Regions from separate parts of the Halomonas sp. Mc5H-6 genome, predicted to be linked through region 1. Evidence: predicted binding sites of a transcription regulator. Region 1 holds the regulator's gene; each other region holds the start of a gene.
The links. Region 1 encodes sigma-54, which starts transcription at its own class of promoters, with help from an activator protein. Its sites were predicted from a motif close to TGGCACNNNNNTTGCTNT; they were not measured.

Region 1 (7,860 bases):
ATGAACCCGCAACGGAAATGCCACGTTTTCATATACATCCAGATCAGAAAACAGCGCCCCACTTTGAAACAGCATGCCCATGCGCTTGCGTAGCGCAAATAGCGCCTTGCGCGACAGCCGATGCACGTCGTCCCCGTCGATCAGCACGCGGCCCTTATCGGGGGTCAGCTGCCCGCCGATAAGCTTTAACAGGGTCGTTTTGCCTGTCCCGCTGGGCCCCATGATTGCCGTCACTTTACCGCGCGGGATGGTCATGTTCACCCCGCGGAAAATCTCGGTATCGCCCCGCGAAAAATACAGGTTATCGACTTCAATAAAAGGCACATCGCTCATGGAACCATCAACTCTCGCGTTTACTTGCAGATTCGCTCGTTTCACGCAGCAAGCAATAAGTAAACAGTGATTAAAAACCCGTATTTTAAAAACTGTATTTAAAAAACCACGTTTAAAAAACCATTATCGAACAACGTATTCTAACCCTACCTGACGACGACAAGCGAGCACCGCTTGTTCTCACGACAAAACGATGGGGCAAAGTCCACTCGGTCAATGTTACTCTTACGCCAGATTGTCATTTTTAACGAGCCACCGATTGCCCATGCCAGCAACAACTGAAACCACTCCCTTTCGCCAAAGCGCATTGCGCACGCTAGACATTGAGCAAGCTGCCATCGCAGGCTTGGCCAGCAAACTGGATGCGCACTTCGATCATGCCTGCGAGCTGATTCTGGCCTGCCAGGGACGCGTGGTGGTTACCGGCATGGGCAAGTCAGGCCATATTGCCGGTAAAATCGCGGCGACACTGGCCAGCACCGGCTCGCCGGCGTTTTTTGTCCACCCTGGCGAAGCCAGCCATGGTGATCTGGGCATGATTACCCGCAACGATGTCGTGGTCGCGCTCTCGAACTCCGGGGAAACCGCTGAAGTGACGGCCTTGCTGCCGCTGCTGAAGCGCCTGGGCACACCGCTGATCAGCATGACCGGACGCCCGGCCTCTACGCTTGCCCAGCATGCGGATGCGCACCTGAACAGCAGTGTCGACCGAGAGGCCTGCCCGCTGGATCTTGCGCCGACAAGCTCCACGACAGCGGCATTAGCCCTGGGCGATGCTCTCGCGGTTGCCCTGCTTGAAGCACGCGGCTTTACCGCCGAGGATTTTGCCCTGTCGCATCCCGGCGGCAGCCTGGGCCGACGCCTGCTGCTGCGCGTTCGCGATCTGATGCACCAGGGCGAACGCCTTCCCCAGGTTGCCCTGGGCAGCCCCCTGCGCGATGCGTTACTGGAGATCACCCAGCAGGGACTGGGGTTCACCTGCGTGGTGGACCCCGACGGCCTGCTGGTCGGCGTATACACGGATGGCGACCTGCGCCGCACCCTGGATAATTTCCACGACCTGCGTGACGTACGGGTAGATGACGTCATGACCCGACCCGGCAAACGCATATCTCCCGACCTTCTCGCGGCGGAAGCCGTTCGCATCATGGAAGACAATCGCATTACCGCGCTGGCAGTGGTGGACGAATACCAGCGCCCGATAGGCGCGTTGCATATGCATGACCTGCTTGCCAGCGGCGTTATTTAACTTCAATCGACCGGAGACCCAATGTCCCTTTCTGCTGACCTACTCGACCGACTACGTCGCATTCGCTTATTTGCCCTTGATGTCGATGGTGTTCTCACCGACGGTCGGCTTTACTTTCAAGCCGACGGTGTCGAAATCAAAGCGTTTCATACCCAGGACGGCCATGGGCTCAAGCTGTTGAAACGCGCAGGCATCTCGGTCGCCCTGATCACCGGCCGCGACTCCCCCATGGTGAGCCAGCGCGCCGCCGCACTGGGCATTCCCCACGTTTATCAGGGCTGCGAGGACAAACTGGCCGCCCTTCGTGGCCTTTGCCAGCGCCTGGATCTTGATTTGTCTCAGGTTGCCTATTGTGGTGACGACCTGCCTGACCTGGCCAGCATCAAGCGCTCAGGCGTTGGCATCACGGTACCCAACGCCCCTGACTACATGCACACCCACGCTGACTGGGTCACCGAACGCCTGGGGGGACACGGCGCTGTCCGCGAAATATGTGATACGTTGCTTGATGCTCAGGGTCACTGGGGCGCGGTTGTCGATACTTACCTACACGGCTGAGGCACTATCTATCTATGCTAAAGACATGGCCTACGCGTCTGGGACTGGCACTCATCGTGCTGGCTCTGGGCGGCTTGCTGGTATGGCTGGACCCGGGCGGCCTTCAAACCGTTCCGACAGACCCGGACGCCCGTGCCGAGGAGCCAGGCCACGTCCTCCACAACGCCGAGCTGACGCTGTTTGATGAGCAGGGGAATATTCAGCAGGGATTAACCACGCCTCGCCTGGTGCATACTCCCCAATCCGCCTCGACACTCGCCGAGACGCCGCATGCCACGCTTTATGACAGCGAGCGGCGCGTCTGGAACGCCACGTCAGAGATAGGTACGCTTAATACCCGTTCTCAGGAGCTGACGCTTTCGGGCGACGCAAGATTGATCGCCCCTGAAGAAGGCTGGCAGCTTGACACGGACGTTCTGCACTATGAGGGGAAAACCGCCCATGCGTGGAGTGACACTCATGTGCTGCTCCAGCAACCACCCCAGCGCATGACAGCACGGCGTATGGATGCATGGCTCAACGAGGAGGAAGTGCGGCTTGAAGGTGACGTTCAAGGCCACCACCCTCCGGAGACGCAACCCGGACAGGAATGAAACATGAAAGCGTTTATCTACACGGCGATGGCGGCTGCCTGCCTAGTGCCCTTTTACGCGACGGCGGATAACCACCAGCAGCCAGTTGAAGTCGTCGCCGACCAGCTTGACCTGGATCAGCGCGCAGGTACAGCGGTCTACACCGGCGACGTCGAAATTCGCCAAGGCAACATGCTGATACGAGGCGACGAAGTGGAAATCCAGCGTAACGAAGAAGGCGAGCTCTCCCGGGCCACAGCGCTGGGCGAACGAGCGTATTTGCGGCGCCAGCCCGAGGACCAGGATGGCCCGATGGAAGGCTGGGGTCGGCGGGTGATCTACCATGTCGCCGAGCGCCGGGTCGAGTTGATTGATCGGGCGGAAATCATCCAGCAAGGCGACCGCTTCACCGGGGGACGCCTGGAATATTTCATCGACCAAGAGGTCGTCAAGGCGCGTTCCGATGTCGACAATCAAGAGTCGCAGCGCATTCGCATGACGCTGCAACCCGAAGGTTAAGGAGAGCCAGATGGCCGTTGCCGACAACAGCGCAACACGAACGCTATACGCCCGTCATTTGGCAAAAAGCTACAAACGCCGGCGCGTGGTGAAAGACATCAACCTGGATATCTCACAGGGCAGCATCGTCGGCCTGCTCGGCCCCAATGGCGCTGGCAAGACCACGTCATTCTACATGATTGTCGGCCTGGTCAAGGCAGATGCGGGCAGCGTTGGTATTGATCAACTCGACCTTTCCCGAGCGCCCATGCACGAGCGCGCCAAGGCAGGCATTGGCTATTTGCCCCAGGAGGCGTCGATCTTCCGCAAGCTTTCCGTCGCCGACAACATCATGGCCATTTTGCAAACCCGAAACGACCTGGACCGCGCCGGACGCGAAGCGCGCCTGGAAACACTCCTGGAAGAGTTTCATATCACCCATATCCGCGACAATATGGGCATGAGCCTTTCCGGGGGCGAACGGCGCCGCGTCGAGATCGCAAGGTCCCTCGCCACCGAACCTGCGTTCATTCTGCTGGATGAACCTTTCGCGGGTGTAGACCCCATCTCCGTAGGCGACATCAAGTCGATCATCCGCGCCTTGAAGGACCGTGGCATTGGCGTCTTGATTACCGACCACAATGTGCGCGAAACACTGGATATCTGCGACGTGGCCTACATCGTCGGCGACGGGCATATCATCGCCAGCGGTTCCCCGGACGCTATTCTTGACAACCAGGAGGTACGTGACGTTTACCTAGGTGCTGATTTTCGTCTCTAAAGCCCTTAATGGCATATTTATTGCCAATGGCATACTTATTGCACTTGCACCCGATCACAACTCGCACTAGGGTGGATGCTTTCCGATAAACGAGTGGTTCTCAGATGGTCATGAAAGCTTCTCTTCAACTGCGGATCGGCACCCAGCTCACCATGACACCTCAGCTGCAGCAGGCGATTGCCCTGCTACAGCTATCAACGCTCGATTTACGCCAGGAAATTCAGCAAGCGCTCGATGCCAACCCCATGCTCGAGCAGGAAGACGAGTTCAGCGAAAGCGAACAAGCCGCCAGCGAGCCGGAAGAAGGCGAGTGGGCAGATAGCATTCCCAAGGAGCTGTCCGTCGACAGCGACTGGTCAGATACCTATCAGGATTCGGCTGGCAGCGGCAGCACAAGCAGCGACGGGCCTGACTTCGAGCGCCAGGCAGCCGGGCAAAGCCTTCATGGTCACCTCCTCTGGCAACTCGCCATGACCGATTTGAGCCAACGCGAACAGTTAGTGGCCGAGAGCCTGATTGATGCGCTGGATGCTAACGGCTATCTCACCCAACCCCTTAACGACATCCGCGAAGGACTGCGAGATCAGGGCGTGGAAGGCCTCAGCCAGCGCGAGGTCGAAACCATTCTGCTGCGACTGCAACAGTTCGAGCCCACCGGCATCTTCGCCCGCGATCTTCGCGAATGCCTGATGCTTCAGCTCGCCGCCCTGCCCGACGACACCCCGCTGCTGATGCCTGCCCGGCGGCTGGTCCGCCAGTTCCTGGAAGCCCTGGGCAAGAACGATCAGCGTCTCCTCAAGCGGCGACTCGGTCTGGACGACGCGCAACTCGATGACGTCATCCAACTGATCAGAAGCCTGGACCCGCGCCCCGGCAGCGTTTACAGCGCCACTGACGATAGCTACGTGATTCCCGACCTGGTGGTTCACCACGATAACGAAGGCTGGCACCTCGAACTCAACCCCGAGGCCTTGCCCAAACTCAGGATCCAACCCGATTACGCCAGCCTGATCAAGCGCGCCGACAAAAGCCAGGATAACCAATTTCTCAAGGACCACTTGCAGGAAGCCCGCTGGCTGATCAAAAGCCTCTCCAGCCGCAACGACACCCTGCTACGCGTTGGGCGGGAAATCATTACCCGCCAGATCGGCTTTCTCGAACACGGCGAAGAAGCCATGAAGCCGCTTATCCTGGCCGATATTGCCGATGCGGTGGAGATGCACGAATCGACCATCTCTCGTGTCACCACCCAGAAGTTCATCCATACACCGCGGGGCATTTTCGAGCTTAAATACTTCTTTTCCAGCCAGATCAGTAGCCAGGACGGCGACAGCCACTCCAGTACGGCCATTCGTGCGCGCCTCAAAAAACTGATCCAGGAAGAACCCCCCGGCAAACCCTTGTCGGATAGCCGTCTGGTCACCCTGCTGGAGGAAGCCGGCATCCACGTGGCCCGACGCACGGTCGCCAAATATCGCGAAGGCATGGGGATCCCGTCTTCAAGCGAACGACGCCGTTTGCGGTAGAAAAACGGAAACTCACTACAAGGGCTTTGCTTAACGCCAAAAAGGGTTACAATCGAAGAACAGTCCGACGGATAAGGAGTACGTCAATGCAAGTCAATATCACCGGTCATCATGTAGAACTGACTGACGCCTTGCGTGACTATGTCAACGAAAAGTTGGAACGCGTTGAGCGCCATTACGACAACATCACCACCGTACAGGTAACGCTCTCGGTCGAAAAAGAGCGTCAACAGGCCGCCTGTACGCTGCACGCTGCAGGCGCTGACTTGCATGCCGAGGCCCTCGATAATGACATGTACGCCGCCATCGACGCCCTGGCGGACAAGATCGATCGACAACTCGTTAAGCATAAGGAAAAAGCACAAGCCCGCGCCCAGGGCGCAGGTGTGCGTTAATTCAATGACGTTGGCCACAATCCTCCCCCCGGAACGCGTTCTCTACGATGTGCCCGGGGGCAGCAAAAAACGGGTGCTGGAATTTTTCAGCACCTTTATCGCACAAAACATTCCCAGCCTCGACAGCCAGGAAGTGTTCAGCCGTCTGATCGGCCGTGAACGCCTCGGCAGTACGGGGATTGGTAACGGCGTGGCGATTCCCCATGCGCGAAGTCCGCATTGTGATTCGCCCATCGCCGGCTTTCTCAAACTCAATGAAGCGGTCGACTTCGACGCCATTGACGGCGACCCGGTTGACCTGGTGTTTGTTCTGCTCGTGCCTGAAGAAGCCGACGATACGCACCTGGCACTGCTGGGCCAAGTTGCCTCCATCATGAATGATGCCGACACGCGCCAGCAGCTACGCAAGTCGGGTAGTCAGCGTGAATTGCTGGACCTCATCTCCGCCAAGATACGCGAACAGGCTGCCAGCCTTTAAAAAGGCGAGGCGCTTATGGACCGTCCTAATCCCGGGTCGCTTGTCCAAGTCGCTTGACCGCAAGCAAGAGAGCCTTCATGCAACTCGTCATTATTAGTGGCCGATCAGGGTCAGGCAAATCGATAGCCTTGCAGGCGCTGGAAGATCTGGGTTATTACGCTATTGATAACCTGCCCGCCATGCTGCTGGATTCACTGGTTGAGGAGTTGCGCGATCAGGGCGGTCGCACCCACCTGGCCGTCAGTATTGACGCACGCAACCTGCCAGGCGCACTTGCCAAGCTTCCCGAACTGCTCAAAGAGCTTCGGCAGCGGACCATCAAGTGTCAGATCGTGTATCTCACCACCGACGCACGCATTTTGCTGGAACGCTATTCAGCCACTCGCAGACGGCACCCGTTAACCCGCAACAGCAGCCTCACGCTAGAAGAAGCCATCGACAAAGAAGAGCAAACGCTGCACGAGATTCGCGATCTGGCCGATTTGACCATCGACACGACCCGGCTTTCGGTGCATGACCTTCGTCGCCGCATCACTGATCAGGTCGCCCATCAGCGGCGCGACCAGCTAACGCTGACTTTCGAGTCCTTCGGCTATAAGCGCGGCGTTCCGCTGGATGCGGATATTGTCTTTGATGTCCGCTGCCTGCCCAACCCCTACTGGGATCCGGCGTTACGGGGCTCCACTGGCCGCGACGCTGATATCATTGCGTTTTTGTCCAGTTACCCACTGGTCGATGACATGACCCGCGATATCGAGGCCTGGCTTGAACGCTGGCTGCCAGCCTATCAGCACAGCCAGCGCAGCTACATGACGGTGGCGATTGGCTGTACCGGCGGTCAGCATCGCTCGGTTTATATCGCTGAACAACTGGCGCAACGCATCGCCAATCTGCTGGGTGAAGTACATTTACGCCACCGCGAGCTGGGCTTGCAATACACCGTCAACGCGCCGCTTTAGTTCGAGCCACGTTGACAACCATCATCTATCGCGAAGACCCTCATAGCCAAAAGGAACCAGGGTGCCAGAACGTAGACTTACCCTCACTAACCAACGCGGCCTTCACGCGCGGGCCGCCACAAAGCTTGTGCAATGCAGTCAGCAATTTGACGCCAATGTCCGCGTTTATAAACAGCAGCAGGAAGCCGATGCCGCCAATATCATGGCGCTGCTGATGCTCGCGGCCCCCTGTGGCACGGAGCTATGCATCAAAGCAGAAGGCAATGACGCCGAACAGGCCCTGGATGCCATTCAATCGCTGTTCGACGCCCGCTTTGACGAAGACAAGTAAAACCCCGTCTGCAACGATCGGCTAGTTGCCGGCGATGGTCATGCCATCAATCAGCCAGCTACCGGAATGGATACTGCCGCGGCGGTCAATGTCATCACCCACGCCCACCAGCGCACCGAACATACGCTCCAGGTTACCCGCGATGGTGAACTCTTCGATAGGGTATTGCACCACCCCGTT
Region 2 (7,860 bases), 350 kb from region 1:
GATCCACAAACTTCCTGGCCTGTTCGTAAGACCCGGCAAAGGCGTGGATCAACCCGGCCCTGGAAAGCGTGCGCTGGCGAAGCCGTTTGGCGACGGTGTCGTTGGCTTTGACACAGTGCACGACCACCGGCAACGCATGTTGCTTGGCCAGGGTCAATTGGGCATCGAAGTACGCCCACTGGGCATCGAGCGTAGCGTCGAAGCGTGCATCAATCCCGCACTCGCCGACGGCAACCAGCTCGGAACGCTCATTCAGCAAGCACGCCAATCGGGCAAGATCCTGGTCACGGTGTTCATCCATAAAGTAAGGATGAAGGCCCGCGCAAACGCTGACATCCTGGTGTTGCTCCCCAAGCGCCAGCACGGCTTGCCAACGGGCGCAGGTCGTCCCCGGCACGATAAAGTGCTTGACCCCCACGCCTCTCGCGGCTGCCATGACCGCATCACGATCAGGATCGAACTCCGTAAAATCAAGATGGCAGTGGGCATCAATCAGCATGGTCGCCTCGTATTGCCAGGCTAGTGCTCGCGTGTCGGCTGGAAGCGAATGTCCGGCCAGCGCTCCTGGGTCATCTGCAGGTTGACGCGAGTCGGCGCGATGTAGGTCAGGTAGCCCCCGCCATCGATCGCCAGGTTGGCGCTTGCCTTGCGCTTGAATTCCTCCAGCATCTTGGCATCTTCACAATACACCCAGCGGGCCGTCTGCACATTGACGGCTTCATACAGGCAATCCACCTTGTATTCTTCCTTCAAGCGGTGCGCCACCACGTCAAACTGCAGCGTCCCCACGGCCCCCAGGATCAGGTCATTGTTGTCGATCGGCATGAAGACCTGCGTAGCGCCTTCTTCCGAGAGCTGCTGCAGGCCTTTCTGCAAGGCTTTCATTTTAAGCGGATCTTTCAGGCGAACGCGTTTGAAAAGCTCCGGCGCAAAGTGTGGAATACCGGTAAAGCGCATATTCTCGCCCACGGTAAACGTATCGCCAATCTGGATGGTGCCGTGGTTGTGCAGGCCAATGATATCGCCAGGCCAGGCTTCTTCCACCTGGGAGCGGTCGGAGGCCATGAACGTCAGCGCGTCGGCAATCTTGACATCCTTGTTGATACGCACATGGCGCATTTTCATGTTCTTGTCGTACTTGCCCGAGCACACCCGCAGAAAAGCGATACGATCACGGTGGTTGGGATCCATATTGGCCTGGATCTTGAACACGAAGCCCGTAAAACGAGGGTCGTCAGCCGGGACATCCCGCACATCGGTTTCCCGGGGCTGGGGGGCTGGTGCATATTCAACAAAGCCATCCAGCATTTCGCGAACGCCAAAGTTACCCATCGCGGTTCCGAAGTAGACGGGCGTCAATTCCCCACGGCGATAGGCGTCAAGGTCGAACTCATGGGATGCGCCGCGCACCAGCTCGACTTCCATGCGCAGTTCCTCGGCCTGCTCTTCACCCAGCACTTCGTCTACCTCGGGATTATCCAGCCCCTCGATACGCTTGTCCTCGGGGATACGACTGCCCTGGCCCTGGGTGTAGAGATGAACCACATCGTTGTACAGGTGATACACCCCACGGAAATGCCGTCCCATGCCAATGGGCCATGTCATGGGCGCACACTGGATATTGAGCACCGTCTCGACTTCGTCCATCACCTCGATGGGGTCACGGATATCGCGGTCCATTTTATTGATGAAGGTCAGAATCGGCGTGGTGCGTAGACGACAGACGTCCATCAGCTTGATGGTCCGGTCCTCGACGCCTTTAGCACCGTCAATCACCATCAGGGCAGAGTCCACCGCTGTCAGGGTACGGTAGGTATCTTCAGAGAAATCCTCGTGACCTGGCGTATCAAGCAGGTTAACGATGCGTCCTCCGTAGGGAAACTGCATCACGGAGGTTGTCACCGAGATGCCCCGCTCCTGCTCCATTTTCATCCAGTCCGAGGTGGCATGACGGTCATTACGCTTGCTTTTCACCGAACCGGCCAGCTGGATGGCATTGCCAAACAGCAGCATCTTTTCAGTAATGGTCGTTTTACCGGCATCGGGGTGGGAAATGATAGCAAAGGTTCTTCTAAGCCCGGCTTCCTGGGCTAATTGGGTATCTTTCATCGGGCCTCATCATTAGCGTGTACTCAGCCAGACACATGGATGCCAAGTGTCAGTGGCCGAGCTATATGGCATTGCTGGCAATTGTACCCTCGCAGACAATCTTGGGCCACAAGAGGACGGTTTGGGGACGGGTTAGAACGCAGCCTCCTGTCGTGAACAGCGGGCACCATGGAGAGGCGCCAGACGCGAATAAGCGGCCATAAAAAAACGCCGGAAGACCGGCGTTTTTTTTTAAGCTGTCGCTAACCAATGGAATATCAGGCGAAGGTGTTGACCTGAGTTCCCACGGTGCCCTCTTTTGCCAGATCAGGCTGTGCACCGGTATCGGCGGACGCCATGATGTCAGTCACCTGCTGCGCCTGCGTATCCAATGCTTCCTTGAATACCTGCATCTGAGCCTGTTCAGCACTCTGGGCCTGGTTCATGTAAAGCGCTGTGCTCACCGCATTACTGACGGCTACATCCATATGGTCACCTCAATGTAGTACGAATATACTAGGAGACTAGCAAATGGCACGACAACACGCAAAACACACTCTCTAAAAACGCTCGGCCCTGAAGGGCGCCATGTCGATGGCGGGCGTCTTGCCTTCCATCATGTCAGCAAGCAGGTAGCCCGTTGCCGGTCCCAGGGTAAACCCTTGATGACCGTGTCCGAAGGCCAACCAGAGGCCTTTATGCCGAGGCGCGGGGCCAATCACCGGCTTCATATCCGGAAGACACGGGCGTGCGCCCTTCCAGGCGGCTTCATCAAGACGCTCAGCCAGCGGGAAAATACGTCGTGCAGCGCTTTCCGCCGCGCTTAGTTGGCCTTCATCAGCCGGTGACTCAAGGCGGTCCAGCTCGGCACCGGTGGTCAGCCGAATGCCTGCATTCATGGGCGCCAGCAAATAGCCTACCTCGGCATCCATCAACCAGTACTGCAACCGAGCCGGTGCTTGAGTGGCATAATGCATGTGATATCCCCGCTTGACGAAGGTCGGGAAGCGGTAGCCCAAGCCTTTGAGCCACTCGCCTGACCAGGGTCCCAGCGCCATTACGACATCGTCTGCGACCACCTCTCCATCACTGGTGGTCACACACCATTGTGCTTCACGCTGGGTGACCGACTGAATGTCACTTTGCACAATCTGACCGCCATTGGCGACGAATGATGCTGCATACGCGGCCACCAACGCGCCAGGGTCAGCGACTGTCCAGGGATCAAGCCAGTGAATGGCCCCCATGATTTCATCGCCAAGGTCGGGCTGTTTGTCTAGCAACGCCTGTCGATCCAACACCTGAAATTGCACATCGTAGAGGTCCCGCATTTCTTCGGCCTCTTTCGCGCGCTTGGCCAGCTTCTCAGGCGTTCGATATATCTCCAGCCAGCCTTGGCGACGCACCAGGTCCTCGGCACCCGCGGCCTCGATCATCGGTCCATGGGTTTTAAGACACAGCTGAATCAAGGAGGCATATTCCGGCACGATCTGGCGGTAGCGACGCGGCGAGGAATGATGCCAATAGCTCAATAACGGCGACGCCGCCTCCAGCATACCGCCAGTACGATAGCGAATATCCACGCGTCGATTGGGCAGCACGCTCAGGATGGTTTTAAAATCGCGAGGAAAGGGGTAGGGCTTTACCGCTTCACGCTGGATAATACCGGCATTGCCAAAGGAGGTTTCCCGGCCTGGCTGGCGTCGGTCCATCAGAGTGACCTGAATCCCCCGCTGCTGCAGATGCCATGCAATGCTGACACCTACCATACCTGCCCCTAACACCACCGCATGACGCGACATTGAAACACCCTCCCATCGACAAATTGCACGACACGCAGGTCAGTCACACCGCACGCCTAGTTACCTAAAAAATAGCACTGATAAAGAAGCATTAATACAGTCTAAAAAACTGTTTTTAATAAAAAAATCAGAAATTAATATCGCCAAAAACAAAAAAACCGAAAGCGTTCGGTATTACGGCACAGCAATTGCTTTGCCTTATTACCGCGAGGACCATCATTATGGCAAAAGGCGCTAATTCAGCGCCGCCTTAACCACGCTTCGCCGTGCGCCATGCACCCAAATAGAGCTTGCAGCGCACCAAAAAAGAACAAGGATGCCACCATGCCACTTACCCCCATCATCGATACAGAACTGCTCGATACACTATGGGTATTATGGGCAGCCGCACTGGTCTTTGTCATGCAGGCGGGTTTTTTATGCCTGGAAGCGGGCACAACCCGCAGCAAAAACGCCATCAATGTCGCGATGAAGAATATTGCGGATTTTGCCATTGCACTGAGCGTCTTCTGGCTGGTGGGCTTCGGGTTGATGTTCGGCGTCTCGGAAAGCGGCTGGCTGGGCACAAGCCTGTTCGGGTGGCAACTCAACTCAGCATCCAGCTGGGTAATCACGCTATTCATCTTTCAGGCCATGTTCTGCGCTACCGCGGCGACCATTGTGGCAGGCGCCGTCGCCGAGAGAATGCCGTTTTTTACCTACCTCTGGACCGCCCTCTGGATAGCGCTACTCATCTACCCCGTATTCGGGCACTGGGCATGGGCCGGCCTACTGGGAGGGGAAAGCGGCTGGCTCGCTTCGCTGGGGTTTGTGGATTTTGCCGGTTCCACCGTCGTTCACAGCGTGGGGGGCTGGGTCGCGCTTGCGGCCGTTCTCGCCATCGGCCCTCGCCAGGGACGCTTCAACCAAAACCAACCCCCCACTGCCTTTCCGGCGGGCAACCTGCCCCTCGCCATGCTGGGGGCGCTGTTCATGATACTCGGCTGGTTTGGCTTCAACGGCGGCAGCACGCTGGCCATCAACGGCCAGGTACCCGGCATTCTCGCCAATACGGTCCTGGGCGCCGCAGGGGGCATTCTATCCGCCATGCTGATGGGCTGGCGAGCCCGCCGCTATGCCGACGTCATGTATGCCATCAACGGCGCCATTGCCGGATTGGTCGCTGTTACCGCAGGAGCCCATGCAGTGTCGATGTCAGCGGCACTGGGCCTCGGGGCTGTCAGCGGTGTTCTGATGGTGATCACCAGCGAATGGCTGCTCAACCACCGCATCGATGACGCCGTAGGCGCTATTCCGGCGCATCTGGTTCCCGGCATTTGGGGCACGCTCGCTCTGCCCTGGATAGCCGACCCCGAGGCGCTGGGGACTGGGCTGGGCACGGTGGAACAGGCCGGTGTGCAGCTGCTGGGCGTCGTTATCTGCGGACTCTGGAGTTTTGGTATTGCGTGGCTGCTGTTTCGTATCTCCGGGCGCTATTTTCCGCTTCGGGTTAGCCCTGAAGATGAAAAAATGGGCTTAAACCTCGCCGAACACGGCACCCATAACGAACTGACCCAATTGCTGGAACACATGCGCCGCCATGAACAACAGGGCGACATGCGCCAGCGCATCGAGGCAGACCCTTTTTCTGAAGTGGGCGAGATTGCCGCAGGCTACAACCGTGTCGCGGCGGCCCTGGAAAGCGCTATCGGCCATACCCGGGTGATGCTTCACAACCTGCGTGACGGCGTGCTTACCTGGCAGGCCAACGGGATACTCACCAGCCTCAACCCGGGTGCGGAGCAGCTGTTTGGCGTTCAAGCCGAGCAGATGATAGGCACCCCTGTCAGCCGCTTACTGGAGCGCACCAACCTGGCGCCGGGTGAACGCCATGAAATCAAGCTGCGCTCCGCCACTCAGGAAGTCCGCTATCTGGAAGTCCAGATCAGCGAAGGAGCCAGCGGTTCGGACTCGGAACGTTCCGGCATGGTGCGCGACATTACCGAACGCAAGCGCCTGCAGGAACAGTTAAACCGCGAGCGGGACCTGGCCAGAACGACCCTGGCCTCGATTGGGGATGGCGTCATCACCTGCGATGCTAGCGGCCTGATCACCTTCATGAATAGCGAAGCCCAGCGGCTGACCGGTTGGCACCTTCGCGAGGCTCGTGAAAAACCGATCCAGTCGATTTATCGCCTCATCGACGACAAAACCGGCAGTCTACTCAGCAACCCGGCGCGCCAGGTACTCACCCAGCACCGCGCCATTCATTCCACCGAGGACGGCTGGCTTGAGCACTGCGACGGACAGCGAACGCCCATTCAACACAGTGCCGCCCCGATTCGCTCGCGCAGCGGCATTACGTTGGGCGCAGTAGCGGTCTTCCAGGACGTCAGCATCACTCGCCAACTTGCCGACCAGCTTAACTACCAGGCCAGCCACGACAACCTGACAGGGCTAATCAACCGTCGAGCATTTGAAACAACGCTGAGCCAGTTGCTCGATGGCCAGGAAGGCAGTCACGTTTTATGCTATCTGGATCTTGACCAGTTCAAGATCGTCAACGATACCTGCGGCCACATCGCCGGTGATGAGCTTCTCCGCCAGGTGGCCACAAAACTGCAGGCTTATGTCCGCAGCAGCGATACCGTCGCCCGCCTTGGTGGCGACGAGTTTGCCCTGTTGCTACCCAACTGCCCCATGGATCAGGCCAGACAAATTGCCGATGCTATCCGCTGCGATATCGAAAACTATCGCTTTGCCTGGCAGGAGCACACCTTTGGTATTGGCGTCAGCATCGGGCTGGTCGTTCTGAGTGATGCCCACATGCAGTTAACCGATGCCCTGCACGCTGCCGATGCCGCCTGCTACACCGCCAAGGAGGCAGGACGCAACCGCCTACACTGTTACCAGGCCAATGACCATTCGGTACTCGAACGCGACGGTGAGCTTCGCTGGGTACAGCGCTTGCAGAACGCGCTCGACAATGATCATTTCCGACTCTTCTCGCAACCTATCGAAGCTGTCTGCGCCAAACGCCCCGCTTACCAGGAAATACTTTTACGCCTGGAGGAAGACGGCAACCTGATCACACCGGGCAGTTTTCTACCCGCTGCCGAGCGCTACCACTTTATGCCGCGCATTGACCGCTGGGTGGTCCGCAACACCCTTGCATGGCTGTCCGATATTACCCGCTCAGCCCCCGACACTGCCTGGGGCTGCTGGGGGGTCAACCTCTCGGGCGCGTCGCTGTCCGATGGCGAATTCTGCCGGGACCTGATCACCCAGGTGCAAAATGCCCAGTTGCCCAAGGGCAGCCTGTGCTTTGAAATCACCGAAAGCGCGGCCATTGCACAACTTTCCAGCGTGATCGAGCTCATCCACACACTGAAACAACTGGGCTGCCGGTTTGCGCTGGATGATTTTGGCACAGGGCTGTCTTCCTTTAGCTACTTGAAACAGCTGCCCGTTGATTATTTAAAAATCGACGGGCATTTCATTCGCCATGTCCATGAAGACCCGATTGATCGAGCAATGGTGGAAGCCATTCACGCCGTGGGCAAAGCGCTCAGTATAGAAACCATTGCTGAATTCGTCGAAACGCAGCAAACCCTGGATACGCTAAAGGCCCTTGGCATTGACTATGCGCAAGGCTATTTACTCGGACACCCCGGCCCACTCACCCAGGTAGGCGGACAGCCCATCAAGGTGATGCCACGCTGACCAACAAGTGACGCCCAGAAAATTCCCGGATGGGAGAAGTCATTGGGAAGTTCAAAACGGGAGAGAAGATATAGATGAATGAAGATAAGCGGGTAAAACAGAAAAGAGGTTAATGGGGTGGATGATGGGGATCGAACCCACGACCACCGGAGCCACAATCCGGGGCTCTACCACTGAGCTACATCCACCATAACCTGTAGAAGGGAACTGCTGATTACTGTGCTGTCACTGGGGTGGATGATGGGGATCGAACCCACGACCACCGGAG
Region 3 (7,860 bases), on a different contig from region 1:
CCCATTCGGCGGTGCGTTCCGGGTCGGCCAGGTCCGCACGGGAGAGAATCTTGAGCACCGGCTTGTGGCGAGTCAGCTCGGCAAGCATAGGGTTGGCGCTGGAGTAGGGTAGCCGCGCATCGAGCACTTCGATGACCACGTCGATTTCCGGCAACGCCTCCTGGATCTGGCGGCGGGCCTTGTTCATATGTCCGGGGAACCAGCCGAGCATGGGTTTCTCCTGCAAATTGCTAATGCGGTGCATCTTAACAGAAGGTGTTGAGCAAAAGGGTTGTCGTCAACGTTAGCTGGCCTTATATGCTATTATGATATAAATATATAATTTTATTGAAATCAATAGGCAACTGACCGTTATAGACGAACAGAGCCATAGACGAACAGGAGGGTACGTGGAATTGACATCAAGCCTGCAGGGGCTGATAGGTGGCGTTTTAATTGGCATATCAGCGGTTTGGTTGATGGCAAGCCTGGGGCGAATCGCCGGTATCAGCGGTATTGTCGGTCACTTGATCGCCCAGCGGCCTAAGGGTGATAGCGCCTGGCGGGCGGCGTTTCTAGTCGGCCTGATCAGCGGGCCATTGCTATTGATGGGGCTTGGCCCCGGATGGGGCAACGTCGTCAATTATCCTGGCGAGGTCATCGGCCAGCCGCTGGGCGGCGTACCGCTAATGCTGGTGGCAGGCTTGCTGGTCGGTCTGGGCACCGGTCTGGGTAGCGGCTGTACCAGCGGTCATGGGGTGTGCGGGCTGGCGCGTCTCTCCAAGCGGTCTTTGGCGGCGACAGTCATGTTTTTGGGCACTGCCCTGGTGACCGTCTATGTCGTGCGTCACGTCCTGGGAGGTGGGGCATGAACAAGCAACATCTGACGATGGCGGCGAGCTATGTCGCCGGTCTGCTGTTCAGTCTGGGACTGACGGTCTCGGGCATGACCGATCCGGCCAGGGTCGTAGGGTTCCTGGACGTTGCCGGCAAATGGGATCCGACGCTCATGTTCGTACTCGGCGGGGCGGTCATTACTACCTTTGTTGGCTACCGCTTCGTGCTTAAGCAGCCCACCCCTCTGCTGGCCAAGCGCTTTCAGCTGCCCGGCAAGCAGGGGCTGGATGCCAGGCTGTTGACTGGGGCGGCGTTGTTCGGCGTTGGGTGGGGACTTTCAGGCTACTGTCCGGGCCCCGCCATCGCGTCGCTGGGCGGTGCTTCGGTACCGTTAGTGGCGATGCTGGCGACCATGGTGCTGGGCTGGGTGATCGCCAGGCGCATCGCCTGACGACGCTATCGCTTAATCAGGCGCCGGGCCGCCCATCATTTCCTCCAGGCGCTCTTCATCCGGCATGCCTTCGACGCGGTCCAGACGGGTGACGCCGTCATCGGTTTGGCGTTTGAAGGCGCTGGTGGGGGTGGCGTAGAGGCCCAGGCCGTCGAACAGCTGATTGTTGCTGTATACCTGTTCTTCGATTTCTCGGGGTTGGGCGCTGGCGCTGATGCGGTCGCCCTGCTTATGGCGGGCAAGAGCAGCGGCGGGGTCGTCGGCAGCGAGTAGCGTGGCCGCTTTGGCGGGGCTGTCGGCGTCCAGAATGCCGACGACGATATGGCGCAGTTGCACCTCGCCTGCTTCGACCCAGGGCCGTGCGGCCTCCCAAAAAGCCTGACAGTAGGGGCAGTTGGGGTCGGTAAAGGTGTACACCACCCGTGGCGCGTCTCGCTGGCCGTCCTGAATCCAATAGCTGTCTTCGAGGAGTTGCCAGGTTTGTGCTTCGAGCGGTGCCCGCACGTGCTTATCCAGCGCTGCTTCCTCGAGCTGGTTGTCGCCATCCTGGTCGGTCAGCGAGCCGGTGATGGCGTGCTCGCCGTCAGGGGTCAGGTAGATGGTCACTTCCTGGCCCTGACGGCTGGCACCAAAACCGCGCATGCCGCCAGGGGCGTCAAATTCGCCGTGAATCTGCAAACCTTGGTCCGCCAGTGCCTGGATGGGGGCGGGGAGTGAGTCGGCCTGGGCGATTGGCATCATGAGCATACCGAGCATGGTGCCGCCCAGTCCGGCAAGATGGCGTGATACCGTTTGAGGCAGGGAGAGCCTGTCGCGCATAATCTTCCTCGGTGGTTGCAGAATCGAGGGGATAGCGTAACGCGCAGTGCCTGAATCGGCATCTTTTTCCGGCTATTCCATGCTATTGATGGATTATCAGGGGCTATGCACCAGCCAGCGCACGGCGTAGGGGGGCAGCGGGTCGCTGGGTTGTCCAGAGGATGGGGTATTCAGGTCCTGCCATGACACCGATGATAATGCGTGCTGGACGTCATCACCGAGCTGATCGAACGACAGTGGCACCTCGGTGACATTATAAAGCGCCAACAGGCGGCGACCGTCGGCGAGCGGGCCACGTTCGATGGCCAGCAGCGATGGGTCCGAGGCAAGCACGCGCTGGGCGGCGTTGGGGTGAAAACAGGGCTCTTGGCGTCGGCAGTCCAACAATCGGCTCAGCGCATTGAAAACGTCGTGGGTGGGCGTGGCAGTGCTGTCGAGGAGTAAATCGAGTTCACGACGCTGCCAGCGGCGGCGATTGATCGAGCGTAAGCGACCGCTGCGCTCAACGCCTTCCACGTCGTTGAGGGTACCGGTCAGGGTATGGATATACAGGGCCGGAATGCCCTGCAGGCTGAGCATGATCGCCTGGCTGCACAGGAAGCGCGCAATTTGCCACGGGTCGGGGCCTTTGCGCGTGCCTTGCATGGCTTCAAACCAGGTGATGTTGATTTCGTAGGGCGTGTCGCTGCCGTCTGGGTTACTGCGCATGCTGACAAAGCCGCCGAATCGGTGCATCAGTTCGAGCAGCGCATCGCGTTCGTGATCGGGTAGCAGGCCTTCCAGGGGGCGTACGCCGATACCGTCGTGACTGGCGGTGAAGTTTAGATAGGTACACTGGTCGGGCAGCGGCGGCAGGCTGGCCAGCCAGGCTTGCAGGGTATGCGTTTCGCCCCGCGTCAGGGTGTGTAGCAGCAGCGGTGGCAAGGTGAATTGGTAGATCATGTGGGCTTCGTCGGGCGGGCCTTCCGCCAGGCGGTCAAGCCCGAAGTAGCTGATGTTTTCGTGGTGCGGTACGTTGGTTTCGGTGATCAGCAGGGTGCCGGGGGCAACGTGGTCAACAATGGCACGCAGCAGCCGAACCACGGTGTGGGTTTCCGGCAGGTGGATACAGTTGGTTCCCAGTCGTTTCCACAGAAAGGCAACGGCATCCAGGCGCACGATACGGGTGCCCTGCTCGAGGTAAAACAGCAGGATGCCGACAAATTCCAGCAGCACATCGGGGTTTTCGAAGTTGAGGTCAAGCTGATCCTCGGAGAACGTCGCCCACAGATAGCGTGTCCCCCGGCGGGTGGATATTGGCACCAGCAGCGGGCTGCTGCGCGGGCGAACCACCGCTGACACATCGGTGTCGGGATCGACTTCGATAAAATAATCGCGCCCCGGCAGGCTGCCGCTCAGGTAATCGACAAACCATAGCGACTCCCGGGACACATGGTTGAGCACCAGGTCCGCCATCAGGTCGTAGTGGCGGGCAAGGGTTTGAATATGTTGCCAGTCACCCAGATCGGGGTTCACTTCCCGATAGTGGATCACTGAAAAGCCGTCGTCGCTGCTCCACGGGAAAAAGGGCAGTACGTGGACGCCGCTGATACGTTCACCGAGACGCGCCTGCAAAAAGTCGTCAAGCACAGCCAGGGGAGGCGTCTCGTCATCGACGATAGAATCACCATAGGTGATCAACCACTGGTCTTTCTCGCTCCACGATGGTGCAGGCTGTCCCTGCTGCTCGGTGAAGGCCTGTGGGCCTGCTGCGGCGCGAAAATGCGCCAGGCGTTGGTTGAGGCGGCGCTGAACCTCCGCGGCGCGGGGCCCATACAGGTGCTCCAGATAAGCGTGAACGGTATCGTCGAAGGCGGTCATGAGGGTGTCCCAGTCAACAGGCTTCTACAAACGGTGCAGCTTGTGTGCCAAAACGTTACAATGATCGGTTAATAGCGCATTAACAGGTCGTATTTTGCTTTCTCGTGCAGCGCCTTTGCACGGGCCGACAACAGGTTGAACGCCATGCATTGCCCTTTTTGTGGTGCTAACGATACTCGCGTGACCGATTCGCGGTTGGTAGCCGACGGTGACCAGGTGCGTCGCCGTCGTCAGTGTGCAAGCTGCCAGGAGCGTTTTACCACTTACGAAACCGCCGAGCTGATCATGCCCCGCGTCATCAAGTCTGACGGTTCACGCGAAAGTTTCAACGAAACCAAGCTGCGTGCTGGCATGCTCCGGGCACTCGAAAAGCGGCCGGTCAGCGCAGAAGATATTGAAGCGTCCGTCGAGCGGATACGCCAGACATTACGCGCACGGGGAGACCGGGAAATTGATGCCCGCGACATTGGTGAGGCGGTCATGCAGGCGTTGAAAACCCTCGATCAGGTGGCTTACATTCGCTTTGCTTCGGTGTATCGCAAATTTCAGGATCTGGATGAATTCCGGGCTGAGATTGATCGCCTGTCCCAGGAGCCTGCCGACGGCAGGCCCTCATCGTGAGTGCCACCTTGTCTAGCGTCGATAATCAGTTCAGTGCCGATGACCATCGTTATATGGCCCGCGCGCTGGTGCTGGCCGCGCACGGTCTGTATACCACCGACCCCAACCCCCGTGTCGGCTGCGTGCTGGTTCGCGACGGTGAGGTGGTGGGCGAGGGCTATCACCGCCATGCGGGTGAGGCGCATGCGGAAATCAACGCCTTGACTGCCGCGGGCGGCAGTGCCCGTGGGGCGACCGCCTATGTCACCTTGGAGCCGTGTTCGCATACGGGGCGCACCGGGCCATGTGCGTTGGCGCTGCAAGAAGCCCAGGTAGCGCGAGTGGTGGTCGCCATGGTCGACCCCAATCCCCAGGTCAGCGGCCGGGGGATTCGCCTGTTGGAAGAAGCGGGGATCGAGGTGTCAGTTGGGTTGCTGGAGGCGGACGCCCGCGCGCTCAACCCAGGCTTTATCGCCCGCATGGCAAACCAACGTCCTTTTGTGCGCATGAAGATGGCGATGAGCCTCGATGGTCGCACCGCAATGGGGTCGGGGGAATCCCAATGGATTACCGGCCCCGAAGCGCGCGCCCAGGTCCAACGGTTGCGCGCTCGTTCCAGTGCGATCCTGAGTGGCGTGGAGTCCGTCATCATGGATGATTCACGACTGACGGTTCGTGCCGAGCAGCTTGGTTTGGATAATGCCGCTGATATCGCCAGCCACCAGCCGCTGCGGGTGATTGTCGACAGCCGGTTGCGGCTGCCGCTGGCCGCCGCCTGTTTACGAGCCCCCGGACGCACCCTGGTCGTTACCACTTCCCGGGAGGCTGAAAAGCACGAGCGACTGATTGACGCAGGGGCAGAGGTACAGGTGTTATCCGCTGATGCCCAGGGCCGGGTGGATCTGTCTGTTCTGCTTGAGTGGCTGGCGGCCAATGAAGATGTCAATGAACTGCTGGTCGAGACCGGCGCCACGCTCGCCGGTGCCATGCTCAGCGCGGGATTGATCGATGAAATGCAGCTGTTTGTTGCGCCGACGCTGCTGGGTGGCGATGCCAGACCCTTGTTTACCCTGTCAGGGCTCACCCAGATGGCCGACCAGCAGCGCCTCACTATTCACGATATGCGGGCCGTTGGACAGGATTGGCGGATTATCGCTTCGCCGTTGGTGACTGGCACGAGCGACGATACCAAGGTACCCTGACGCGCGAAATCGCACCCATTGCGACAATTTTTATTGGAGATTCCATGGCGCACGCTTCCTCTGGGGGATTAGCCCCCATTGCTGAACTTGTCGACGATATTCGCCAGGGCAAAATGGTGATCCTCATGGACGACGAGGATCGCGAAAATGAAGGCGATATCATCATGGCCGCCGAAAAAGTCCAGGCGGAGCATATCAACTTCATGGCGCGTTTTGCCCGTGGCCTGATCTGTTTGCCGATGACACGGGCGCGCTGCGAGCAGCTGAATCTACCGCTGATGGTCCGTGACAACGGTTCGGGGTTTGGCACCAAGTTCACCCTGTCGATCGAAGCGACCGAAGGCGTGACCACCGGGATTTCCGCCGCCGACCGGGCGCGGACCGTCCAGGCCGCTGTCGCCCCGCATGCCAAGCCCACGGATATCGTCCAGCCGGGGCATATCTTTCCGCTGATGGCCGAACCCGGCGGTGTGTTGCGTCGTGCCGGCCATACCGAGGCCGCCTGCGACCTGGCGGCCCTGGCGGGCTGTGATCCGAGTGGTGTAATTTGCGAGGTCATGAATGACGATGGCAGCATGGCGCGCCGTCCCGAGCTTGAAGCATTTGCTGAAGAGCACGGCATCAAGATGGGCACCATTGCCGATTTGATCCACTACCGAATCGTCAATGAGCAGACAGTCGACCCTATCGAAGCCTCGCCGATCATGACCACCCAGGGCGAGATGATGCTGCATGTGTTTCGCGACCGTATTCAGGGCGCGCATCACTTGGCCCTGGTCAACGGCCAGCCAACACCCGCACAGCCTACGACGGTGCGGGTCCACCTGGCCGACACGTTGCGCGATGTGCTGGGGCTGACCAAAGGCGAGCAATGTCGCTGGGATGCCCAGCGAGCGCTTGTCGAAATAGCCGAGGCCCCCGCGGGCGTACTGGTGCTGATTGATGACGGGCGCCCGAATCAAGACCTTAAAGACCAGTTGGATATCTTCCTGGAGCGCGTGCGCCAGCCCCGCACCAGCGATTCTGACGGCGCAGGTAATTACTTAACGATCGGCACCGGCTCGCAAATACTGCGCCATCTTGGTGTGGGTAAAATGCGTTTGCTCAGTTCGCCCTGGAAGTTCTCGGCACTTTCCGGCTTTGACCTGGAAGTCGTCGAGCGGCTGGGTCCGAACGATATGTCCGATGAGTCCACCTCTTAGCCGGTATACACTTTAGCAGGTATAAATTGATGCAATCCCTTTCTCAAGTTGAAGGTACCTTTGTCGACGTTGATGGCCGTTATGTCATCGTGGTTGGCCGTTTCAATCACCACGTCGTCGATAGTCTGGTGGAGGGCGCCGTCGACAGCCTGGTTCGCCATGGCGTTGATATGGAGCACATCGACATTGTGCATGTCCCCGGCGCCTGGGAACTGCCGCTGGCCGTCAAGCGTGTCCTCAAGGTGGTGAAACCTGACGCGGTCATCGCTCTGGGGGCGGTGATTCGGGGTGGTACGCCGCACTTTGAGTATGTGGCGGGCGGCTGCAATACCGCTCTCAACCAGCTACAGCTTGATTTCGATACGCCCATCGCCAACGGCGTGCTGACAGTGGAGTCGATCGAGCAGGCCATCGAGCGTGCCGGTACCAAAGCCGGTAACAAAGGGACCGAAGCGGCCATGGCGGCCATGGAAATGGTGTCGCTGTTGCGCGCTATTGCCTCGGGTGATGCTCATGAGTGAACGTCGCGAGCGCAAACCCTCGGCTGCCCAGCAAGGCCGACAGGCGGCGCGTGAGCTGGCGGTGCAGGGGCTGTATCAGTGGCACATGACCGGTAAACCGATCAACACCATTGAAGCCGAGTTCCGCAGCCATCTGCCCGATGCCGACATGGAAGATTATGAGAATTGGGCCAAGGTGATGGAAATTGCCGATAAGGCGCTGTTTCACGAGCTGCTGATCAATACGTCCCGTTTCAAGGCAGAGTTGGACCGTGAGATAGCACCGTTGCTTGACCGTCGTCTGGAAGACCTGGATGCCGTCGAGCTGGCCATCCTTCGCCTGGGGGCCTACGAATTGTCGCGGCGTATGGAAGTGCCTTATCGCGTGGTCATTAATGAAGGCGTTGAGT
Region 4 (7,860 bases), on a different contig from region 1:
AATGCCGCAATGGCATCGACCAGGGCGAATATCGACACGCCAAAGATCAACAGTCCCTTGCACAGGTTCACCAGCGATTCGAAGTAACTGTAGCCGAACGGGTACGATTCGCTATCCGGGCGGCTGGCAAGGCGACTGACCTTGATGGTAACCAGCGCAACACCGAAATAGATCAGGTTGAAGAGTCCATCCAGCAGAATCGCCTGGGAATTGGATGCCAGCGTGGCGGCAATGCCCGCACAGCCGATCAGCAACGCCATGAAGGCGGAAAAAGCTAAGGTATGAGACTCGGTTTTCATGGCGCCACTGCCCTGTGAGCTTGATAAAAGCGACAGTATAACAGCAGCGCATGTTAGCGAGGGGTGGCGCTACCCCTCAATCCACACCTCATCGCCTTTAAATTCGACCTTCCAGGTCCGCAGTTTGACGTCTTCATCTTCCAAGCACTGGCCATCTTCCAGGCGGAAGTGCTGTTTGTAGATGGGCGAGGCGACCACCGGGGCGCCTTTTAGATCGCCGACAATGCCCCGGGCGATGACGTTGGCGTTGGAGAACGGGTCGTGGTGGTCGAGGGCGTAAAGCTCGTTGCCATGGCCGGGTAAATAGAAGATGGCCACCTGGGCCGGGGGCTCCACATTATCCAGCCAGGCGGCCACCCCGGAAAATTCCACCAGGTCGGCCTTGTTGCAGACTTTTTGCCAGGTCTTGCTGTTTTCAGCACTCACGGTATCCATCTCTTTTTTCATTGCCGTTGCGGTCATGGGATGCCTCGTCGTTTGATCATTGTTTATTCAGTGAAAAGCGTCGCTTAAGCAGGCCGTAGCTGGCCGCGCTCGCTGGTCATGATGATCGACGGATCCGGGCGCTCGTCGTTGACGAAGCTTCTGAAGCGCTTGAGCTTTTCCGGATCGCTGATGGCATCCGCCCATTCGCACTGGTAGTTGTCGATGACGGTTTGCATCTGACGTTCGAGTTCATCGCCAATGCCCAGGCTGTCTTCAAGCACCACCTCTTTGAGGTAATCCAGGCCGCCTTCGAGGTTTTCTCGCCATACCGAGGTGCGCTGCAGGCGGTCGGCGGTGCGCACATAGAACATCAGGAAGCGGTCGATGGTGCGGTACAGCTGCTCGTCGTCCAGGTCGGTGGCGAACAGTTCGGCGTGGCGCGGGCGCATGCCGCCGTTGCCGCAGACATAGAGGTTCCAGCCGTTTTCGGTGGCAATGATGCCGATGTCTTTGCTTTGGGCCTCGGCGCACTCGCGGGTGCAGCCGGACACGCCAAACTTGATCTTGTGGGGCGAGCGTAGACCCTTGTAGCGGTTTTCCAGTTGGATAGCCATGCCGACGCTGTCCTGCACACCGTAACGGCACCAGGTGCTGCCGACGCAGGATTTCACCGTACGCAGCGACTTGCCATAGGCGTGGCCGGTCTCGAAGCCGGCTTCGATCAGCTCGCCCCATATATCCGGCAGGTCTTCCAGGCGCGCACCGAACAGGTCGATACGCTGCCCGCCGGTAACTTTGGAGTAAAGGCCATACTTCTTGGCGACTTCGCCAAGCACGATCAGTTTATCCGGGGTGATTTCGCCACCGGCAACCCGCGGCACCACCGAGTAGGTGCCGTTTTTCTGCATATTGGCCATGAAGGTGTCGTTGGTGTCCTGCAGTGGCACATGGGCGGCGTCGGTGATCGGCTCGTTGAAGCAGGAGGCGAGAATCGAGGCCACGGCGGGTTTGCAGATATCGCAGCCCAGACGGTGGGTCTCGGGGTTGCCGTGCTTGTCGATCAGCTCGCTGAAGGTCTTGATGCCTTCCACGCGCACAATGTCGTAAAGCCCCTGGCGGGTATGGGCGAAGTGCTCGCAGATCGATTTGTCGACCTCCACGCCGCGGGCTTCAAGCTCGTGATCCACGACACTTTTGAGCAGTGCCGTGCAGCCACCACAACCGGTGCTGGCCTTGGTTGCGCCTTTCACGCCCGCCAAATCGACCGCGCCGTCGTCAATGGTGGCGCAAATATCGCCCTTGGAAACGTTATGACAGGAGCAGATGGTGGCGGTTTCCGGCAGCGCACCAGGGCCCAGCGCCGGGGCGGCGCCACTGCTTTGCGGCAGAATTAGCGAGGCGGGTTCTTCAGGCAGCTCGATGCCGTTTGAATAGTACTGCAGCAGGGTGTCGTAGGCGCTGTTATCGCCCACCAGCATGGCGCCCAGTAGCTTCTTGCCGTCGCTGGAGACGACCATCTTGCGGTACACCTGAGTCAGCGGGTCGAGGTAGCGGAACATCCGTGCCCCCGGGTTCTGGTTGCCGTGGGCGTCGCCAATCGACCCCACATCCACGCCGAGCAGTTTGAGCTTGGTACTCATGTCTGCGCCGCTAAAGCGGATATCGCCGTCGGTCAGCGTGGCGAGCGCCGCCTTGGCCATCTGGTAGCCGGGGGCGACCAGGCCGAAAATGCTCTGGTTCCATAGGGCGACTTCACCGATCGCCAGGATGGCGGGGTCGCTGGTGCGGCACTGGTCGTCGACTACCACGCCGCCGCGCTCGCCGATCTCCAGGTCGCAGTCCCGGGCCAGCTGGTCGCGGGGGCGAATGCCCGCCGAGAACACGATCAGGTCGGTTTCCAGCACCTTGTCATCCTGGAAGACCATGCGGTGACGGCTCGCGTCCCCGTCTTCGATGCGCTGGGTGGCGCGCTCAGTAAGGACCTGAACGCCCAGCGCTTCGATTTTTTCGCGCAGTAATTCGCCGCCCTCATTGTCAACCTGCATGGGCATTAGCCGCCCGGCAAACTCCACCACGGCGGTATCCAGGTTCAAGCCGCGCAGCGCGTTGGCGGCCTCCAGGCCCAGCAGCCCGCCGCCGACCACCACGCCGTTGGTGGCGTTTTCCGCCGCCGCGCGAATGTCGTCCAGATCATCCAGGGTGCGGTAGACAAGGCAGCCGTCCCGGTCGTTGCCGGGAATCGGCGGCACGAAGGGGTAGGAGCCGGTGGCCAGCACCAGCTTGTCGTAGGGGTAGCGGCCCTGATCGGTCACCACTTCCTGCTGGTCGCGGTCGATCTCGATCACGGCTTCGCCGGTGCGCAGCGTGACGCCGCTGGTGGTGTAGTAGTCGGCGTCGCACAGGGCGAGCGACTCGGCATCGCGGCCGCTGAAATATTCCGACAGGTGGACGCGATCATAGGCACGGTGACGCTCTTCGCCAAACACGGTGACCTGGTAGCGCTCAAGAGCGCCGTTATCGACCAGTTGCTCGACCAGGTGGTGGCCGACCATGCCGTTACCAATAATAATGAGCTGCTGTTGGGTAGACATGCTTAAGCCGCCTCCGACGTTGAATGAGAAGAGTGTTTAGAAGAATGTTGAGAAGAGAGCTCAGAAGAATCAGGGGGCAGTTGGGCTGCCGCTTCACGCAGCACCTCGACATCCGCGGCACCAAACAGCAGCGCCTGACGGAAGCCGCTGAGGTCGTGCCCCGCCAGCGCCTGCTCGAAATACCAGGGGCCCTGTTGGGTGTCGCCGTACAGCACGGCGCCTTCAATGCGGCCGTCGCGCAGTAACACGCGCCGGTAATCGCCCCGGTGTGGGTCGTGGTAGCACAAGACGTCGTGCTCGGGCGCTGCCTCGGTAGGGCCAAACGCGAAAAGCGAGACGCCGCTGACTTTCAGCTTGGTAGCGGTGGGCACCTCGCGATAACCGTCCCCCGCGTCGCCACAAAGCACTGCCGCCAGCACCTCGACCTGATGCCAGATAGGCTCGACCAGCCCATAGGTATGCTGCTCGAACTGGCAGCATTCGCCCAAGGCAAAAATATGCGGGTCGGAGGTGGTGAGATGGCGGTCGACCTTGACGGCACGGTCGGTGGTAAGCCCGGCCTGCTGGCCCAATTCGGCGTTGGGGGTAATGCCGGCGGCGATAATCACGCTGTCGGCGGGCAGTCGACGGCCGTCATTCAGGATGGCAGCGCAGACGCGGCCGGTCGGGTCGCCTTCGAGTTTTGCCAGCTGTGCCTGGGTGACGATGTTAAGCCCGCGCTCAACCAGCGAGGCTTTCAGCAGATTGGCGGCGGTAGCGTCCAACTGGCGGTTCATCAGCCGGTCGCTGCGTTGTAAAACGCTTACCTGCAGTCCCTGGCCGCGCTTGCGTAGCCCTTCAGCGGCTTCCAGGCCCAGTAGTCCGCCGCCAATTACCAGCGCATGGCCGCCTTGTTGGGCAATGGCCTCCAGCGTTGCGGCGTCGTCCAGGTCCCGAAAGCCATGGACGCCATCCAGCGCTATACCTTGCACCTTGGGAAGCGACGGGCGTGAGCCGGTGGCCAGCACGAGGCGATCATAGTAGAGGGTTTCGCCTGCGTCGGTTGCCAGTGTGCGGCTGTCACGGTCGATGTGCTCGACGCGTTCGCCCAGCTTGAGCGTTACGCCGTTGTCCTGATACCAGTCAGCGTCGCGCAGCGTTAGCGCCTCTGGCTGCATGTCACCAGCAAGCAACGGCGAAAGCAGAATGCGGTTGTAAGCGGGCACCGGCTCTTCCCCAATCACGGTAATGGCTCTGGGGCGTTGAGGATGATTGACCAGCGCTTCCACCAACCGGTGGCTGGCCATGCCGTTGCCGATGATGACCAGGTGGTCATCGGGTGAGCACCGGGAAAAAGTTTCCATGGGTGGCTCCTCATCTTGCATGATGGTGATTCGCTCCAAACAAAAACGCCCCTGACACATGCGCTTCCTGCGAGCAGGATGAACAGGTCAGGGGCGTCGTTGCCCGGTTACGTTGATTAACGCGTGGCCGCCGCCATTGGCTGCCAACAAGTTATATATCTAACTAGTAGCAAGTCAGCGGCCAACTCCGGGGTATTCTTTTTTTTTGGTTTATTTTCATCATGTTGAGTAAGCGCATCAGAAATGCAGAGGGGCCGCTCCTTGTAGCTTTGTGCACGCTGTTGGTGCGCCATGGAGGGTGAGCTGCACTTTCAGTACGCAAGTTTAAGGTGCCAGAGGGGTAAGCTGATGATAGGAAGAAGGCAGGGTTTTATATTTAAGTGGCTGTTTTTAAATAATAATTTAGGCGATTCCGAATAATGGCTTAGGGTTTGCAACCCTACGAGTACAAGCAACAAACGCGCATTGCAGTGCGTTCACCAAAAAACAGTGGCAGCGAATAAGCCCAATAACGTTGTTAGACAAATAAGTTTCTTTACACAATATGTTTGGCACCTTTAGCGGTGCCCGCTGCGGCAACGACGTCCAGCCAGCTGATCGCCTCGCGCTTTGCGCAACAGGGTCAGCGGCCTGGGCGTTTTTTTATGGGCGGCGTTTGCAATTTGCCGAGGAGTCATCATGCACCAAGTCAAAACGACTTGCCCCTACTGTGGCGTTGGTTGCGGCGTTAACGCGACCATGGCGGAGAATGGCACGCTGAGTGCTGTCGAGGGCGACCGTGAACACCCCGCCAATTTCGGGCGGCTGTGCGTCAAAGGCTCAGCGCTGCACGAAACGCTGGGCGAGCAGGGGCGTCTGATCAAGCCGCGTGTAGATGGCGAAGAGGTCTCGTGGGAGCGGGCCTTAAGTGTCACCGCCGAACGCTTAAACACCCTGCGGGCCAAGCATGGCAACCAAAGTGTGGCGGCGTACCTTTCGGGCCAGCTGCTGACGGAAGATTATTACGTTGCCAACAAGCTGTTTAAAGGTTTCTTGGGCACGCCGCATCTGGATACCAACTCGCGGCTGTGCATGGCCTCGGCGGTGGCGGGGTACAAGCGCGCCTTCGGTGCCGATGCGGTGCCCTGTAACTATGAAGACCTGGAAGAGGCCGAACTGGTCGTGCTGGTGGGGTCCAATCTGGCCTGGAACCATCCGGTGCTCTACCAGCGCATCAAGGTTGCCAAAGAGCGTAACCCGTTGATGCGCGTGGTGGTGATTGACCCCCGCGTGACCGAAAGCTGCGAAATCGCCGACCTTTACCTGGGTATTAAACCCGGCAGCGACGCAGAGTTGTTCAACGGCCTGCTGGCCTGGATGGCGGCCAAGAACAAGCTGGACACGGTGTATCTGGAGCGCCATACCCAAGGCGTTGACGATGCGCTAAGCGCCGCCCGGCAATCGGCTGGTTCCATCGCTGAGGTGGCGGCTGCCTGCGAGGTCGATGCCGAGCGCCTGGAAACCCTCTACTACTGGTTTGCCAGCCAGCTGCACGTGGTAACGCTTTACTCCCAGGGGGTCAATCAGTCGTCCAGCGGCACCGACAAGTGCAATGCGATCATCAACTGCCACCTGGCGGGGGGCAAAATCGGTCTGCCGGGGGCAGGGCCTTTCTCGATTACCGGCCAGCCCAATGCCATGGGCGGACGCGAGGTGGGCGGCCTGGCCAACCAACTGGCGGCGCACATGGATTACGACACCCCCGGGGCGCGAGATCTGGTCAGCCGCTTTTGGGCCACCGACAACCTGGTGACCACGTTGCCGAATGGCCCTGGCTACAAAGCGGTTGAGCTGTTTGACGCCATCGCGCGTGGCGAGATAAAAGCGCTCTGGGTGATGGCCACCAACCCGGCGATTAGCCTGCCCGATGCCGCCCACGTGAGGGCGGCACTGGAAAAGTGTCCGCTGGTGATCGTCTCGGATTGCGCGGCGAATACCGACCTGCTGCCCTACGCCGACATCGTGCTGCCCGCGTCGGGGTGGTCTGAAAAAGACGGCACGGTGACCAACTCCGAGCGCTGTATTTCGCGCCAGCGGGGCATGCTGCCGCCGCCCGGCGAGGCCCGCCACGACTGGCAGATCATCTGCGATGTTGCCAAGCAGATGGGCTTTACGGAGGCGTTTGATTACACCCACCCAAGCGAAATATTCGACGAGCACGCACGGTTGTCAGGCTTTGAAAATGCCACTACTACCCAACGGCTGTTCGATATTTCAGGCCTCGCGGGCCTAGGCCGCGACGGCTATGACGCGCTTACGCCGATCCAGTGGCCGGTAAATGCCCAGGCCCCCAACGGGACAGCCCGCTTGTTTGAAGATGGGCAGTTTGCCACGCCTGACGGCCGCGCCAGGTTGCTGCCGATTACCCCGCGGGGGCCCGAACAGAGGCTCAGCCAAGCGTATCCTTTGCGTCTCAACACCGGGCGGATACGCGATCAGTGGCATACCATGACGCGCACCGCCCGCTCGCCGCGGCTGATGAATCACCGCGCTGAGCCCTTTATCGATGTCCACCCTGACGATGCCGCCGAAGCGGGCATAAAGGATCAGTCGCTCGCCGTCTTGTCCGCCGCCACGGGGCAATACCGGGCCCGTGCCAGGGTATCCAAGGCCCAGCGTCGCGGCGAGGTGTTCGTGCCTATTCACTGGACGGATTGTTTCAGCCAGAATGCACGCAGCAGCGCCTTGATTCAGCGTATCATGGACCCGATCTCCGGCCAGCCCGAAGCCAAGCATGGCGCCGTGGCGCTGGCACCCCTGGCACCTGCCTGGGAGGCAACGCTGCTCGTTGCCGATAACGGCGTCATGCCTGCGGGACGCCCCGCCTGGTGCGAAAGCGACTATTGGACGCATATCCCTATGCGCGGCTGCCAACGCTGGCAACTGGCAGGGGCGACGGCCGTTAGCGATTGGTTTGCCACGCTGGCGGCGTGGTTGCCCGCACCACCAGCGCTTTGGTGCGAAGATGTCGCGAAGGGTGGCCTGCGCGCGGCCGGTGTGGAAAATGACCAACTCAAGTGGTGGTTGATGGTAGGGCCGCCCGATGAGCTACCTGGCCTCGCCTGGCTGGAAGCGCGTTTTAACGATGACCGTATCGACGATACCCATCGTCGGCGCCTGTTGGCAGGCTGTGATGACGGCGCGGCGGATACTGGCCCGGTG

Region 2: a site for sigma-54 is predicted at 4,068-4,085, ahead of amt (ammonium transporter). Genes of this name have one in related genera too.
Region 3: a site for sigma-54 is predicted at 3,979-3,996, ahead of NH395_RS10215 (sugar phosphorylase). Genes of this name have one in related genera too.
Region 4: a site for sigma-54 is predicted at 5,080-5,097, ahead of NH395_RS05165 (nitrate reductase). Genes of this name have one in related genera too.

Annotation. Positions count from the first base shown of each region.
Region 1 is NZ_JAMXSI010000001.1:196,752-204,611, reverse strand. Features, by position in the region: gene NH395_RS00925 (ATP-binding cassette domain-containing protein) at 1-333, opposite strand, end outside; gene NH395_RS00920 (KpsF/GutQ family sugar-phosphate isomerase) at 599-1,582, shown strand; gene NH395_RS00915 (HAD hydrolase family protein) at 1,604-2,140, shown strand; gene lptC (LPS export ABC transporter periplasmic protein LptC) at 2,155-2,733, shown strand; gene lptA (lipopolysaccharide transport periplasmic protein LptA) at 2,737-3,231, shown strand; gene lptB (LPS export ABC transporter ATP-binding protein) at 3,242-3,991, shown strand; gene NH395_RS00895 (RNA polymerase factor sigma-54) at 4,096-5,517, shown strand; gene raiA (ribosome-associated translation inhibitor RaiA) at 5,604-5,912, shown strand; gene NH395_RS00885 (PTS sugar transporter subunit IIA) at 5,917-6,390, shown strand; gene rapZ (RNase adapter RapZ) at 6,468-7,349, shown strand; gene NH395_RS00875 (HPr family phosphocarrier protein) at 7,411-7,680, shown strand; gene pmbA (metalloprotease PmbA) at 7,702-7,860, opposite strand, start outside.
Region 2 is NZ_JAMXSI010000001.1:551,183-559,042, reverse strand. Features, by position in the region: gene NH395_RS02620 (TatD family hydrolase) at 1-499, opposite strand, end outside; gene NH395_RS02615 (peptide chain release factor 3) at 520-2,109, opposite strand; gene NH395_RS02610 (putative motility protein) at 2,367-2,576, opposite strand; gene NH395_RS02605 (FAD-binding oxidoreductase) at 2,649-3,890, opposite strand; gene amt (ammonium transporter) at 4,215-7,592, shown strand; tRNA gene NH395_RS02595 (tRNA-His) at 7,706-7,780, opposite strand; tRNA gene NH395_RS02590 (tRNA-His) at 7,822-7,860, opposite strand, start outside.
Region 3 is NZ_JAMXSI010000006.1:38,046-45,905, reverse strand. Features, by position in the region: gene ylqF (ribosome biogenesis GTPase YlqF) at 1-211, opposite strand, end outside; gene NH395_RS10230 (YeeE/YedE family protein) at 390-851, shown strand; gene NH395_RS10225 (DUF6691 family protein) at 848-1,267, shown strand; gene dsbG (thiol:disulfide interchange protein DsbG) at 1,280-2,023, opposite strand; gene NH395_RS10215 (sugar phosphorylase) at 2,183-3,946, opposite strand; gene nrdR (transcriptional regulator NrdR) at 4,091-4,567, shown strand; gene ribD (bifunctional diaminohydroxyphosphoribosylaminopyrimidine deaminase/5-amino-6-(5-phosphoribosylamino)uracil reductase RibD) at 4,564-5,748, shown strand; gene ribBA (bifunctional 3,4-dihydroxy-2-butanone-4-phosphate synthase/GTP cyclohydrolase II) at 5,793-6,950, shown strand; gene ribE (6,7-dimethyl-8-ribityllumazine synthase) at 6,980-7,471, shown strand; gene nusB (transcription antitermination factor NusB) at 7,464-7,860, shown strand, end outside.
Region 4 is NZ_JAMXSI010000002.1:387,572-395,431, forward strand. Features, by position in the region: gene NH395_RS05145 (cation diffusion facilitator family transporter) at 1-299, opposite strand, end outside; gene nirD (nitrite reductase small subunit NirD) at 369-761, opposite strand; gene nirB (nitrite reductase large subunit NirB) at 809-3,316, opposite strand; gene NH395_RS05160 (FAD-dependent oxidoreductase) at 3,319-4,659, opposite strand; gene NH395_RS05165 (nitrate reductase) at 5,338-7,860, shown strand, end outside.